One region of the Paenibacillus sp. RS8 genome, then DNA from elsewhere that is predicted to be linked to it. Evidence: a T-box and tRNA genes for the amino acid it is inferred to sense, from the RefSeq annotation. Region 1 holds a T-box; the other holds one or more tRNA genes.
What was found. The T-box of region 1 lies ahead of trpS (tryptophan--tRNA ligase). A T-box ahead of a tRNA ligase gene usually reads a tRNA of that ligase, here a tRNA-Trp.
Positions count from the first base shown of each region.

Region 1 (7,112 bases):
CCCTTATTCGGCTTTACTGATTTACAAGCCCTAAGCCATATTGCGCTATGGAGCTTCATTGGTGTAGGTGTTCACGTATTTTCTGATCTATTTAATACCTATGGAACTCAGGCTGCTCGTCCATTCACGGAGAAATGGATTGCCTGGAACATCATCCATATTTTTGATCCGTTTATATTTGGTAGCCATATCGCTGCCATCCTTCTCTGGATCACCGGTATCGTTCCACCGCAACCTTTATTTATTACGCTTTATGCCTGTACTATTCTTTACTATATTTGGAGAACCGTCGTTCACGCTCGCCTTACGCGTAATATCAAGCTTAAGGATTTACATCATAATGTCGGCGAACGTTATATTGTAATCCCTACAATTTCACTAAAGCGCTGGAACGTAGTAAAAGTAAAACAAGATGGCAGCTATAATGTTGGGCAGTTAGTGAATAACCGTCTGGAATGGTTCAAACATGCTGTTTGCTCGAATCATCCCGCTGTGGAGATATCCAAGTCGCACCCTGATATTCAGTCTTTTCTATACTTCACCTCTTATGCAGTAGCCGAAGTGGAGGAACTTCCTTCAGGATATATGGTGCGCTGGGGGGACGTGCGTTATTTACACCGCAAACAATACCCATTTGTGGCTGTATTAGTGATGGACAATCAATATCGACCTTTAAATACGTATGTAGGTTGGCTTAGCAGCGAGAAGCTCGATAAACGATTTTCCATTGATCCCGGTTCTTTACGATGAAACTGTAGACTTACGCAGAGATCTATTCTATAATCACAAAAAATCCCGGAGTATGGTTATCATACTCCGGGATTCATTTTAGTAGACATAGAAAGGAAGGCTCTCCTAATGGGTAAAGGACTTTCACTTTGGTTCGCTTGTTCTTCTATTCTTATTCTTACAGCCGCTTCAATCGCGATCAGCTATAGCTTTTGGTTGGCACTTCTGCTCGGGTTTCTCTGTGTTATGAATATTGGCTGGGGATTTATCCTCAAAGCCAAGATCAGACGCAAACAGGAAAGCCTAAGCGCTGATTAGATTAACGAGCTGGCAGAAATCCCATCCGCTCTTTAACTCCATTCAGCGTCTCTGTTGCAACAATACGTGCGCGACCAGCTCCTTCAGCAAGAATATCTGTGATCGCACCCGAGCTACGAATTTCATTATATCTTTGTTGTAAAGGCTCAAGCGTGGAAACAACCACTTCAGCAAGATCCTTCTTAAAGCCGCCATACATTTGTCCTTCATAACGATCGGCAATTTGCTGAAGTGTCATTCCAGAACACTCAGAATAAATACTCATCAAATTACTGATTTCTGGCTTATTAGCCGGATCAAAGATCACTTCACGTCCAGAATCAGTCGTTGCACGGCTGATTTTTTTACGAATTACGTCCGGTGAATCTAACAGAGCAATATAGCTTCCAGCGTTTGGATTGCTCTTGCTCATTTTTTTGGTGCCATCATCTAGAGACATAATTCGTGCGCCAACCTCTGGGATAAATGGCTCAGGAATGGTAAAGAATTCGCCAAAACGATTATTGAAGCGCCCAGCTAAATCACGAGTCAACTCCAAATGCTGCTTCTGATCTTCTCCTACCGGCACAAGATCCGCATTATAAACTAGAATATCTGCTGCCATCAGGGAAGGATAGACGAAAAGACCAGCGCCGACAGAATCCTTACCTGATGATTTATCTTTAAACTGGGTCATACGCTCCAGCTCGCCCATCGCTGTAAGTGTCGTCATAATCCAGCCTAGTTCAGCGTGCTGCGGCACATGCGACTGCATATAAACATTAGAACGTGCAGGATCAATTCCTGCTGCAATAAATAGAGCCGCTACAGACTCTGATTGCTCACGTAGCGCCGCTGGATCTTGAGCTACAGTGATCGCATGCATATCGACAACCATAAAGAAACATTGATGATCATCTTGCAGCTTCACAAAATTTTTCAGTGCTCCTATATAGTTCCCCAGTGTAAGTGAACCGCTCGGCTGAATGCCTGACATTACTTTTTTCATAATAGAGACCTCCGTTTGATGTAATTTCTAAGTTTCCGAGAACGCAAAAAAAGCCTCATCCGCAAGGGACGTGAGACCGTGGTGCCACCCTTATTCGCTGCTTAATCTTGTTAAGACAAGAAGAAAACAGCCTTCGTCTTCCGTTAACGGAGAAGATCCGGCCGGTCTACTAGGGCATCTAGCTCCCGTTCAAGCTCGGCGCTCAGGGGTCCATTCATCAGGAGTGTCCTACCGGTTCGCATCAACCACCGGCTTTCTGAAGGTACAATACCTGCCTACTTATCCCCGTCATCACATTATCATCATGAATTAATGCCTTCATCATAGAACCATAAAGAGAAGTTGTCAAATCACTTAACCACTACGGTATAAATCTGTTATGATAAGGTTATCCATGTTCTATTCGATTACAGTTACGATAAAGGAGCATATCTCATGAAACAGGTGACCAAAGGGCAGTGGGGCGGTTATGATACTTATATTTTGCACAGCCGTGAACTGGAAGTCACGCTTTTGCCGCGACTAGGAAATAACGTGATTTCATTGTTTGATGTTAAGAAACAACGGGAAATTCTACGGCGGCCTGATGAAAGCGATCAAGCTTTCTTTATGCAAAAACCTTACCATTTTGGCATGCCGCTATTAATTCCACCCGGAAGAATTCGTAAGGGCCAATTTCAGTTCGACGGTACAAGTTATCAATTTGACCAGAATACCGCTAATGACAATCATATTCATGGTCTACACCGAACTCAGGCCTGGTGTGTCAGCGATATTGAAGAAGATGAGGATGGTTGCGCGGTCACTACTGAATTCCGAACGGAAGATGATCCACATTGGATGGAACAATTCCCTATCCCACTTAAATTCGAAATGACATTTAGGCTTCAGGAAGCCCGATTTACCCAAACTTTAAAGGTTACAAATCTCGGAGATCATCGAATTCCTTTTGGGATCGGTTATCACACCTGGTTTATGATTGATGGAGAACCTGAGCGCTGGAATCTTAAACTCCCAGTAAATAGTATTTATGAACTGAACGATGAACTGCTCCCTAGCGGCAATCTAATTCCACTTGGTGATCTGGAAGCCTTGAACACCGGAATGAACATGCAGGGAACTAATTTTGATACTGCTCTTCGCATTGGAGAGAAACAGCCTGTAGAAGCCCTATTATTACGCGATGATGGTTATGGCCTCCGTTATACCGCTGACGAGAATCTATTCCGTCACTGGGTGCTATATACCAAAGGACCAGCAGATCAATTTCTGTGCATTGAACCCTATACATGGCTCGCAAATGCACCGAATGTATCCGATGACGCTTCCTTCACAGGCCTCTTAACGATAGAACCCGGACAGAGTCAGAATCTGACCACCTTGCTGGAAATGATTTATCCTGAGATTTAAAGCAGATATACATTATATCGGTCTTGCCTTGCGATTACGTAAGGAAAGACCGATTTTTTTGTATGATACCTAGCAACAAAGAATTTCTATCCTATCCTCACTTTTATTTCACTAATAATTACCAGCCTTAAAACCTTTCGAAGGGATGCATGAATTAACCTCTTAGCGCTCATACTATCTTCACAACGGGCGAAGGAGGTGACACACATGGGTCAAGCAGGTCAAGGTCGTAGCAGCCGTTCCAATAACCTGGTCGTTCCTCAAGCAACTGCGGCATTGCAACAGTTGAAATATGAAGCAGCACAGGAGCTTGGAGTAACGATCCCAGCTGACGGTTATTACGGGAACTACACTTCTCGCGAAACTGGTTCTCTGGGCGGTTACATCACTAAACGTCTAGTACAACTGGCAGAACAACAACTGTCCGGTCGTCAGTAACAACGTTATCTTAAGTGTTTTATCCGGCTAGGGCATATTAAAAAAGCCTAAAACCGAGTAGCTTTTGAGCCCTCTCACACTTCTTTCTGAAGCTGTGGGAGGGTTTTTGATTTTCACAAGAAAAAACGGTCTTACCGTCCTTTTAGTGTCGGTTTCCATTTTTTGCGAGAAGGAGAAGGATAATTTATTACGCAAGCATATAAATTCTTATTTTTAATATGAACTATAAAGTTTATGTAAATAACGCTTAACCAAAAAATTATTCGGAACTTTCAGCGTAGGCATTACGAGGAGAACGAATCATCAAGTTGGCCATATTGTAATTGGACTCCAGCGTAGCATCTACAATCACCATACCCTGTCTAATGGCAAATTCATAAGAAATCTCACCATGTGTCCAACGACGCTTGTACTTCAGGCTTTCCAGCGCCATTAGTCGAAAAGAAGATTGCTGTCCATCTGTCATCCCTTCTTTCACATCAGTGAACCCCCCACTCCGCCCAGAAAGAGGATTATGCCGTATACCGAATTTGCCAATCATGTTATTTCGTATTTGCACAAATACCGTACCAGAAGTTAATCCTGATAATTCTTCCTGAAGCTCCTTAAATACCATGTCCATCTGTCTTGCTAATGATAGCTGTTCTGTCTTAAGCATACTTTTCCTCCTAAAAGTTTTGTGAGACTTTGTTTCATCCGAATTGACTTCGTACAAAACTGTTTTTGTAAGCGTTTTCTCTGTTTTGTGAGCTAGCTGAGTGATTTTTCTAGTTTCGCCTTATATAAGGCTTAAGACTCATTATAGGTTACTAATAAAAGGTAAACAACATTATTCGGCAAAATTGGGTTATTATCCCTATATATGCGCGAAATCCATAGAATTATTGTATATTAGTTTTTATAAACCGTGTTTTTTCGACATTTTGCCCTTAAAAAAAGCCCCTGCATCAGGGGCTTTTGCGTATTCATACTGAAATTCCGTTGTTTTTTCTACCGTAAAATATGTCTTAGTTTTGACTTTTTCAAACTAAGTGCTCCGTCATTTCCAAGAACTCATTAATGTCAGCTACAATCAGATCTGTAGCACCTTGCCAGAAGTCCGGCTTCGTCAGATCCACACCCAGATGCTTAAGTACCAGATTCTCTAAAGTCATCACACCAGTATCTTGCAGCAGGCTATCGTATTTATCCGCAAAGGAAGCTCCTTCTTGCAGGGCCAGTCGATACAAGCCTGTGCTGAACATGTAACCTACGGTGTAAGGGAAGTTATAGAACGGCACATCCGTGATATAAAAATGCAGTTTAGAAGCCCAGAAATGAGGATGGTATTCTGAAAGCACCCCACAGAAAGCTTCCTTCTGTGCTTCCACCATCAATTCAGACAGCTCTTCAGCATTTACAAGGCCTTCCTTACGTTTCTCATAAAAACGAGTCTCGAACAAGAATCGAGCGTGAATGTTCATAAAGAAAGCAACGCTGTTCTGAATCTTCGTTTCAAGCAGCGCCAGCTTCTCTTCAGCATTGCTAGCGGCTTTAACCTGAGCGTCAGACACAATGACCTCTGCGAAGGTTGAAGCAGTCTCTGCAACGTTCATAGCGTAGTTCTGATTAAATACAGGTTGATCATCCAGCAAATAAGAATGATAAGCATGCCCCAGCTCATGCGCCAAGGTTGAAACATTGGAGGTTGTGCCGCTATAGGTCATGAATATCCGTGATTCCTTGCTCTCAGGGAAGGATGTACAGAATCCTCCAGGACGTTTCCCCGGACGATCCTCAACCTCGATCCAGTTATTATCAAAAGCACGCTCTGCAAACTCGGCCATCTTCGGACTAAATTTGCGGAACTGGGTAACGATATCTTTAGCAGCCTGATCATATGGGATTTTACCTGAAGATTTGCCCACAGGTGCTTCGACATCTACCCACGAGAGAGCATCCAGCCCAAGCAGCTTTGCTTTACGCTGAAGATAGCCCACGAGTGCAGGCTTGCTATTCGTAATCACGTCCCACATCGCATTCAAAGTATCTTGTGACATACGATTGATGCTCAGCGGATCTTTCAGAATATCTTCCCAACCTCTTCCTTTATAAAGCTTCAGACGGAAGCCTGCTAAGTGATTCAAGGTATCCGCACAGTTATCTGCTGCTTCGGTCCATGCTTCTTCCCATTTGCGGAACATGGATTGACGTACTTTCGGATCAGGATCATCTAGCTTGTTAAAAGCTTGACCTGCGGAGAGTAGCTTGGTTCCTTCTTCATCCTCAAACGGGATTTTAATCGAGCTTACAATCGTATCATAGTGCCCGCTCCATCCATGATATCCGTCAACAGCTAGTTCCAGCGCTAAGCTTTCCAGCTCTGGGCTCATCTTTTCACGGGCCAAATCACGGCTCTCGCTCAGCACGAACGTTAAAGGAGCAATCTCCGGACGAGCCATCCATTCTGCCCATACCTTGTCCGTAGTCTGACGAAGCACATTACTGAATTGTGAACTGATGCCTTCGAATCCAGCACGCATGCTTGTCACTCGGGCCGCCAGTCTTACTGCACCCTTGTCCAGTTGATTCTGAGCGCCCAGACAGTCTGCGAAGGAAGATACCTCCACTAGTCTTCCTGAACAGCTCTGTAGCAGTTCTATAACCTCGTCCAGCGCCTTGGTAGACTCAACATCCGTTGGAGCTACAGCATTCTTCACCAGACCCTGTAAAGCTGCAATATCTTGCTCAAGATTCTTTAAAAAGCTTTCTAACTCAGAAGACGACGATCCTCCAGGAAATATGGAATCAAGTTCCCAAGTCAGTGATAATGGTTGTTTCATCTGTACTCACCATTCCTTTGCTCTCATTTGGTTTTCTTTGTAATTGACTTAACACCATGGTAAAGTGAATAACGATACCGGAACATTCATAGCCGATAAACTTTAGGAGGGCATCCATATGAAGCCACTACAAATTTCACCGGAAACAGCCATTACGTTATCCAAGCAACTAGGCGTTCCACTGGAACACTTGATGCATATGCCCCAACATATTTTGCTACAAAAAATAGCTGAGCTATCCAAAAAGCAGAATTCACCGCAAGCTGAGGATGGAAATGAAGAGTCTCCTTCCGGGAAGGATTCACAATGATTCCCTTTAGTCATACCTGGCCTTATGACATTATTTTAGGCGATATGTATGTGCAGTACTGCCCTTTTTGCAACTCGGAGAATGTCCTTCTTCCTAT
Region 1 is NZ_CP168131.1:368,347-375,458, forward strand. It holds gene ACDZ28_RS02695 (metal-dependent hydrolase) at 1-750, shown strand, start outside; gene ACDZ28_RS02700 (hypothetical protein) at 859-1,047, shown strand; gene trpS (tryptophan--tRNA ligase) at 1,049-2,035, opposite strand; T-box leader at 2,097-2,336, opposite strand; gene ACDZ28_RS02710 (aldose 1-epimerase) at 2,471-3,445, shown strand; gene ACDZ28_RS02715 (alpha/beta-type small acid-soluble spore protein) at 3,653-3,883, shown strand; gene ACDZ28_RS02720 (O-methyltransferase) at 4,143-4,541, opposite strand; gene ACDZ28_RS02725 (M3 family oligoendopeptidase) at 4,906-6,705, opposite strand; gene ACDZ28_RS02730 (YycC family protein) at 6,824-7,015, shown strand; gene ACDZ28_RS02735 (hypothetical protein) at 7,012-7,112, shown strand, end outside.

Region 2 (7,112 bases), 150 kb from region 1:
AGACCATACTGTTCTACAGATCTTGCTTCGAATGAAAGCAGAGTTTACGCGCAAACAAGATGGATTCTCTGAACTATTGAACCTTCAAATGAGCGAAATCACTGTTCATCTGATACGGCTTCTTAGCGCCTCTGGGTTTCAATCGCCAACGGAAGACAGAGTCCAATATGTTCTAAACTATATGAATGAGCATTACCGCCATAAGCTATCGGTCGCAACACTCTCTGAGATGTCTGGATACAGCTATGATCGTTTCCGCCATTTATTTAAAGAGCGATTCGGTTCTTCACCTCTTCGCTATCTACTATTGAAACGTCTGGATTATGCAAAGTCTCTCTTGCAACATACCCAAATGCATATCTCAGAAGTATCTGCCGCTGCAGGGTTTGTGAATGACGCTCAATTCTGCAATATGTTCAAACGTGAGGTAGGTCTCACACCGCGGACATTCCGACTAAGCAGTCAATAAAATTACAATTCACTCCGCTTCACATAAAAAAGCCGTTGAATTAGAAGTGTCTCTAATTCAACGGCTTAAGAATAAAAGTTCATAGACAAAGAAAAAAGGTTAGTAAATTCGCTTGTATTAGCAACTTTACTAACCTTTTTGATATACCGGCGAGAGGACTCGAACCTCCACGGTTTCCCTCTCGATTTTGAGTCGAGCGCGTCTGCCATTCCGCCACGCCGGCACATATGAAATTAATGGAGGCGCCACCCAGATTTGAACTGGGGATAAAGCTTTTGCAGAGCTTTGCCTTACCACTTGGCTATGGCGCCATATGAAAACATTGGAGCGGACGACGGGAATCGAACCCGCGACCCTCGCCTTGGCAAGGCGATGCTCTACCGCTGAGCCACGTCCGCATAAAATGGCTGGGGATATAGGATTTGAACCTATGCATGACGGAGTCAAAGTCCGTTGCCTTACCGCTTGGCTAATCCCCAATAACATTTTAAAGTAAAATGGGGCGACTGATGGGTCTCGAACCCACGAATGCCGGAACCACAATCCGGTGCGTTAACCCCTTCGCCACAGTCGCCATATTAAACTGAATTTGTTGCTGTTCTTCTTAAAGTAAATGGGGCGACCGATGGGACTTGAACCCACGAATGCCGGATCCACAAACCGGTGCGTTAACCCCTTCGCCACGACCGCCATATTAAACTTTAGAGAAAGACTTTAGATAAAGATTGGCAGGGGCAGCAGGAATTGAACCCACACCAACGGTTTTGGAGACCGTTGTTCTACCTTTAAACTATGCCCCTAAAAAAATGGTGGGGGATGATGGATTCGAACCACCGAACACGTGAGTGAGCAGATTTACAGTCTGATGCGTTTGGCCACTTCGCTAATCCCCCAAAGATGGTGCCGGCGAGAGGACTTGAACCCCCAACCTACTGATTACAAGTCAGTTGCTCTACCAATTGAGCTACACCGGCATATTAAGTTATATACTACATGGTGGCTCGAGACGGATTCGAACCGCCGACACGAGGATTTTCAGTCCTCTGCTCTACCGACTGAGCTATCGAGCCAAGAAAATGGCGGAACCGACGAGATTCGAACTCGCGATCTCCTGCGTGACAGGCAGGCATGTTAGGCCAACTACACCACGGTTCCAAAAGATATAATTACTTGATGAAAATTGGTTGCGGGGGCAGGATTTGAACCTGCGGCCTTCGGGTTATGAGCCCGACGAGCTACCGGGCTGCTCCACCCCGCGTCGTTCTTAAATGAATATGGTGGAGGCTGAGGGGATCGAACCCCCGACCCTCTGCTTGTAAGGCAGATGCTCTCCCAGCTGAGCTAAGCCTCCGTAAACAACAATTGTTATTGTACCAAAGTCCACTATGTAAAATCAAGTGAAAATTTGGTGACCCGTATGGGATTCGAACCCATGTTACCTCCGTGAAAGGGAGGTGTCTTAACCCCTTGACCAACGGGCCATACTAATTAAAAATTTGTGGCGGAGAGAGAGGGATTCGAACCCTCGAGACGCTTGTGGCGCCTACACGATTTCCAATCGTGCTCCTTCGGCCAAACTCGGACACCTCTCCATATGGCTCCCCGAACAGGACTCGAACCTGTGACAACTCGATTAACAGTCGAGTGCTCTACCAACTGAGCTATCAGGGAATATTCATACCAGGCTTGATGCCTGAAAACTGAATCCGAATTGAATTTGCGTTTTAAGTATAGGATAAGCCCTCGACCGATTAGTATTGGTCAGCTCCATGCATTACTGCACTTCCACCTCCAACCTATCTACCTCGTCGTCTTCAAGGGGTCTTACTAATTGGGAAATCTCATCTTGAGGGGGGCTTCACGCTTAGATGCTTTCAGCGCTTATCCCGTCCGTACGTAGCTACCCAGCCATGCTTCTGGCGAAACAACTGGTGCACCAGCGGTACGTCCATCCCGGTCCTCTCGTACTAAGGACAGCTCCTCTCAAATTTCCTGCGCCCACGACAGATAGGGACCGAACTGTCTCACGACGTTCTGAACCCAGCTCGCGTACCGCTTTAATGGGCGAACAGCCCAACCCTTGGGACCTACTTCAGCCCCAGGATGCGATGAGCCGACATCGAGGTGCCAAACCTCCCCGTCGATGTGGACTCTTGGGGGAGATAAGCCTGTTATCCCCAGGGTAGCTTTTATCCGTTGAGCGATGGCCCTTCCATGCGGTACCACCGGATCACTAAGTCCGACTTTCGTCCCTGCTCGACTTGTAGGTCTCGCAGTCAAGCTCCCTTATGCCTTTGCACTCTTCGAATGATTTCCAACCATTCTGAGGGAACCTTGGAACGCCTCCGTTACTCTTTAGGAGGCGACCGCCCCAGTCAAACTGCCCGCCTGACACGGTCCCCGTACCCGATTAGGGCACTAGGTTAGAACCTAGATACGATCAGGGTGGTATCCCAACGGCGCCTCCACCGAAGCTTGCGCTCCGATTTCTACGGCTCCCACCTATCCTGTACAGATCGTACCCAAATTCAATATCAAGCTGCAGTAAAGCTCCATGGGGTCTTTCCGTCTTGTCGCGGGTAACCTGCATCTTCACAGGTATTAAAATTTCACCGGATCTCTCGTTGAGACAGCGCCCAAGTCGTTACGCCATTCGTGCGGGTCAGAATTTACCTGACAAGGAATTTCGCTACCTTAGGACCGTTATAGTTACGGCCGCCGTTTACTGGGGCTTCGGTTCATAGCTTCGGGTTACCCCTAACCACTCCCCTTAACCTTCCAGCACCGGGCAGGCGTCAGCCCGTATACTTCGCCTTGCGGCTTCGCACAGACCTGTGTTTTTGCTAAACAGTCGCTTGGGCCTTTTCACTGCGGCCCCCTCGTGCTATTCACACTACCGGGGCACCCCTTCTCCCGAAGTTACGGGGTCATTTTGCCGAGTTCCTTAACGAGAGTTCTTCCGCGCGCCTTAGAATTCTCTTCTCGCCTACCTGTGTCGGTTTGCGGTACGGGCACCTTCTCCTGGCTAGAGGCTTTTCTTGGCAGTGTGAGATCATGACCTTCGCTACTACAATTTTCGCTCCCCATCACAGCCCAGCCTTAACGATGTGCGGATTTGCCTACACATCAGCCTCACTGCTTAGACGGACATATCCATCAGTCCGCGTCACTACCCTCCTGCGTCACCCCATCGCTCATAGCGGATTACGGTGGTACAGTAATTTCAAACTGTTGTCCTTCGACTACGCCTTTCGGCCTCGCCTTAGGTCCCGACTTACCCTGAGCGGACGAGCCTTCCTCAGGAAACCTTGGGCTTTCGGCGGATCAGATTCTCACTGATCTTTTCGTTACTCATACCGGCATTCTCACTTGTATGCTGTCCAGCGCTCCTTACGGTACACCTTCAACCCACATACAACGCTCCCCTACCCCAGATACATAGTATCTAGCCATAGCTTCGGTGGTGTGTTTAGCCCCGTTACATTTTCGGCGCAGAGTCACTCGACCAGTGAGCTATTACGCACTCTTTCAATGGTGGCTGCTTCTAAGCCAACATCCTGGTTGTCTGTGCAACTCCACATCCTTTCCCACTTAACACACACTTGGGGACCTTAGCTGATGGTCTGGGCTGTTTCCCTTTTGACAATGGATCTTAGCACTCACTGTCTGACTCCCGGCAATAAGTATATGGCATTCGGAGTTTGACTGAGCTTGGTAATCCTTGCGGACCCCGCACCCAATCAGTGCTCTACCTCCACTACTCTTATACCGAGGCTAGCCCTAAAGCTATTTCGGGGAGAACCAGCTATCTCCGAGTTCGATTGGAATTTCTCCGCTACCCCCACCTCATCCCCGCACTTTTCAACGTGCGTGGGTTCGGGCCTCCAGTGCGTGTTACCGCACCTTCACCCTGGACAGGGGTAGATCACACGGTTTCGGGTCTACGTCCACATACTGAGTCGCCCTATTCAGACTCGCTTTCGCTGCGGCTCCGTCTTCTCGACTTAACCTTGCATGTTAAACGTAACTCGCCGGTTCATTCTACAAAAGGCACGCCATCACCCATAGATAGGGCTCTGACTTTTTGTAAGCACACGGTTTCAGGTTCTATTTCACTCCCCTTCCGGGGTGCTTTTCACCTTTCCCTCACGGTACTGTTTCACTATCGGTCGCCAGGTAGTATTTAGCCTTAGCAGATGGTCCTGCTGGATTCATACGGGGTTTCACGTGCCCCGCACTACTCGGGATCCGTCTCGGAGAGAACACAGTTTAGGCTACAGGGCTTTTACCTCTATCGCGGGCCTTTCCAGACCTCTTCGCCTACCATATTCCTTTGTAACTCCATGTGAGACGTCCCACAACCCCTAAGAGCAAGCTCTTAGGTTTAGGCTGTTCCGCGTTCGCTCGCCGCTACTGACGGAATCACTATTGTTTTCTCTTCCTCAGGGTACTTAGATGTTTCAGTTCCCCTGGTCTGCCTCTACATACCCTATGTATTCAGGTATGAGTAACTGCGAATTACCACAGCTGGGTTTCCCCATTCGGACACCCCCGGATCAAAGCTTGCTTACAGCTCCCCGAGGCAGTTTCGTTGTTCGCCACGTCCTTCGTCGGCTCCTGGCGCCTAGGCATCCTCCGTGTGCTCTTATTAGCTTAACCTTGATTTTTCCACAGGAAAATATCATACGATATCTCTCTTGGAATCATCTCACTAATAACATTTACTTGTTTGCACAAGTTGCTAAAAGATGTTCTAAAACGCAAATTCGTTTCGGTATCCAGTTTTCAAGGATCAAGTCTTACTTGAGAGCTTAAACTCTCAAAACTGAGCAACGAGTGAGTAACAGGCCTAAACCTGAGATTTGGAAGTTTAACTTCCGATTTGAATGTCTTCATTGCAGAAGACGATTCTCCATAGAAAGGAGGTGATCCAGCCGCACCTTCCGATACGGCTACCTTGTTACGACTTCACCCCAATCATCTACCCCACCTTCGGCGGCTGGCTCCCTTGCGGGTTACCCCACCGACTTCGGGTGTTGTAAACTCTCGTGGTGTGACGGGCGGTGTGTACAAGACCCGGGAACGTATTCACCGCGGCATGCTGATCCGCGATTACTAGCAATTCCGACTTCATGCAGGCGAGTTGCAGCCTGCAATCCGAACTGAGACCGGCTTTGATGGGATTGGCTCCACCTCGCGGCTTCGCTTCCCGTTGTACCGGCCATTGTAGTACGTGTGTAGCCCAGGTCATAAGGGGCATGATGATTTGACGTCATCCCCACCTTCCTCCGGTTTGTCACCGGCAGTCACTCTAGAGTGCCCAACATTACTTGCTGGCAACTAAAGTTAAGGGTTGCGCTCGTTGCGGGACTTAACCCAACATCTCACGACACGAGCTGACGACAACCATGCACCACCTGTCTCCTCTGTCCCGAAGGCCGCTGCTATCTCTAGCAGATTCAGAGGGATGTCAAGACCTGGTAAGGTTCTTCGCGTTGCTTCGAATTAAACCACATACTCCACTGCTTGTGCGGGTCCCCGTCAATTCCTTTGAGTTTCAGTCTTGCGACCGTACTCCCCAGGCGGAGTGCTTACTGTGTTAACTTCGGCACCAAGGGTATCGAAACCCCTAACACCTAGCACTCATCGTTTACGGCGTGGACTACCAGGGTATCTAATCCTGTTTGCTCCCCACGCTTTCGCGCCTCAGCGTCAGTTACAGCCCAGAAAGTCGCCTTCGCCACTGGTGTTCCTCCACATATCTACGCATTTCACCGCTACACGTGGAATTCCACTTTCCTCTTCTGTACTCAAGTCACCCAGTTTCCAGTGCGACCTTAGGTTGAGCCCAAGGTTTAAACACCAGACTTAAATGACCGCCTGCGCGCGCTTTACGCCCAATAATTCCGGACAACGCTTGCCCCCTACGTATTACCGCGGCTGCTGGCACGTAGTTAGCCGGGGCTTTCTTCTCAGGTACCGTCACTCCGATAGCAGTTACTCTATCGGACGTTCTTCCCTGGCAACAGAGCTTTACGATCCGAAAACCTTCATCACTCACGCGGCGTTGCTCCGTCAGACTTTCGTCCATTGCGGAAGATTCCCTACTGCTGCCTCCCGTAGGAGTCTGGGCCGTGTCTCAGTCCCAGTGTGGCCGTTCACCCTCTCAGGTCGGCTACGCATCGTCGCCTTGGTGGGCCGTTACCCCACCAACTAGCTAATGCGCCGCAGGCCCATCCCTCAGTGACAGATTGCTCCGTCTTTCATTCTTTCTTCAGGAGAAAAAAGAAATTATCCGGTATTAGCTACCGTTTCCGGTAGTTATCCCAGTCTAAGGGGCAGGTTGCCTACGTGTTACTCACCCGTCCGCCGCTAAGTCATTTTGAAAGAAAGCTTTCAAAATGACTCCGCTCGACTTGCATGTATTAGGCACGCCGCCAGCGTTCGTCCTGAGCCAGGATCAAACTCTCCAATTAGTATTGAAAAGAGCGATATGCTCATTTTGAAACATCTGACGAGAAAATTAATTCTCTAATTTGGATTTCACTTTCGTGATTTCCTACTCACTCGTTGTTCAGTTTTCAAAGATCAAGTTCTTTATTTCGTCGTTGTTGTTGTTCAGCAGCGACCTTTATAATATATC
Region 2 is NZ_CP168131.1:513,913-521,024, forward strand. It holds gene ACDZ28_RS03290 (AraC family transcriptional regulator) at 1-469, shown strand, start outside; tRNA gene ACDZ28_RS03295 (tRNA-Leu) at 614-692, opposite strand; tRNA gene ACDZ28_RS03300 (tRNA-Cys) at 707-780, opposite strand; tRNA gene ACDZ28_RS03305 (tRNA-Gly) at 793-867, opposite strand; tRNA gene ACDZ28_RS03310 (tRNA-Gln) at 874-948, opposite strand; tRNA gene ACDZ28_RS03315 (tRNA-His) at 968-1,043, opposite strand; tRNA gene ACDZ28_RS03320 (tRNA-His) at 1,084-1,159, opposite strand; tRNA gene ACDZ28_RS03325 (tRNA-Trp) at 1,196-1,269, opposite strand; tRNA gene ACDZ28_RS03330 (tRNA-Tyr) at 1,277-1,362, opposite strand; tRNA gene ACDZ28_RS03335 (tRNA-Thr) at 1,368-1,443, opposite strand; tRNA gene ACDZ28_RS03340 (tRNA-Phe) at 1,464-1,539, opposite strand; tRNA gene ACDZ28_RS03345 (tRNA-Asp) at 1,547-1,624, opposite strand; tRNA gene ACDZ28_RS03350 (tRNA-Met) at 1,651-1,727, opposite strand; tRNA gene ACDZ28_RS03355 (tRNA-Val) at 1,745-1,820, opposite strand; tRNA gene ACDZ28_RS03360 (tRNA-Glu) at 1,876-1,950, opposite strand; tRNA gene ACDZ28_RS03365 (tRNA-Ser) at 1,969-2,061, opposite strand; tRNA gene ACDZ28_RS03370 (tRNA-Asn) at 2,065-2,140, opposite strand; rRNA gene ACDZ28_RS03375 (23S ribosomal RNA) at 2,201-5,128, opposite strand; rRNA gene ACDZ28_RS03380 (16S ribosomal RNA) at 5,388-6,945, opposite strand.
Region 2: it has a tRNA-Trp gene. The T-box ahead of trpS (tryptophan--tRNA ligase) is inferred to sense a tRNA for this amino acid. The anticodon was not compared.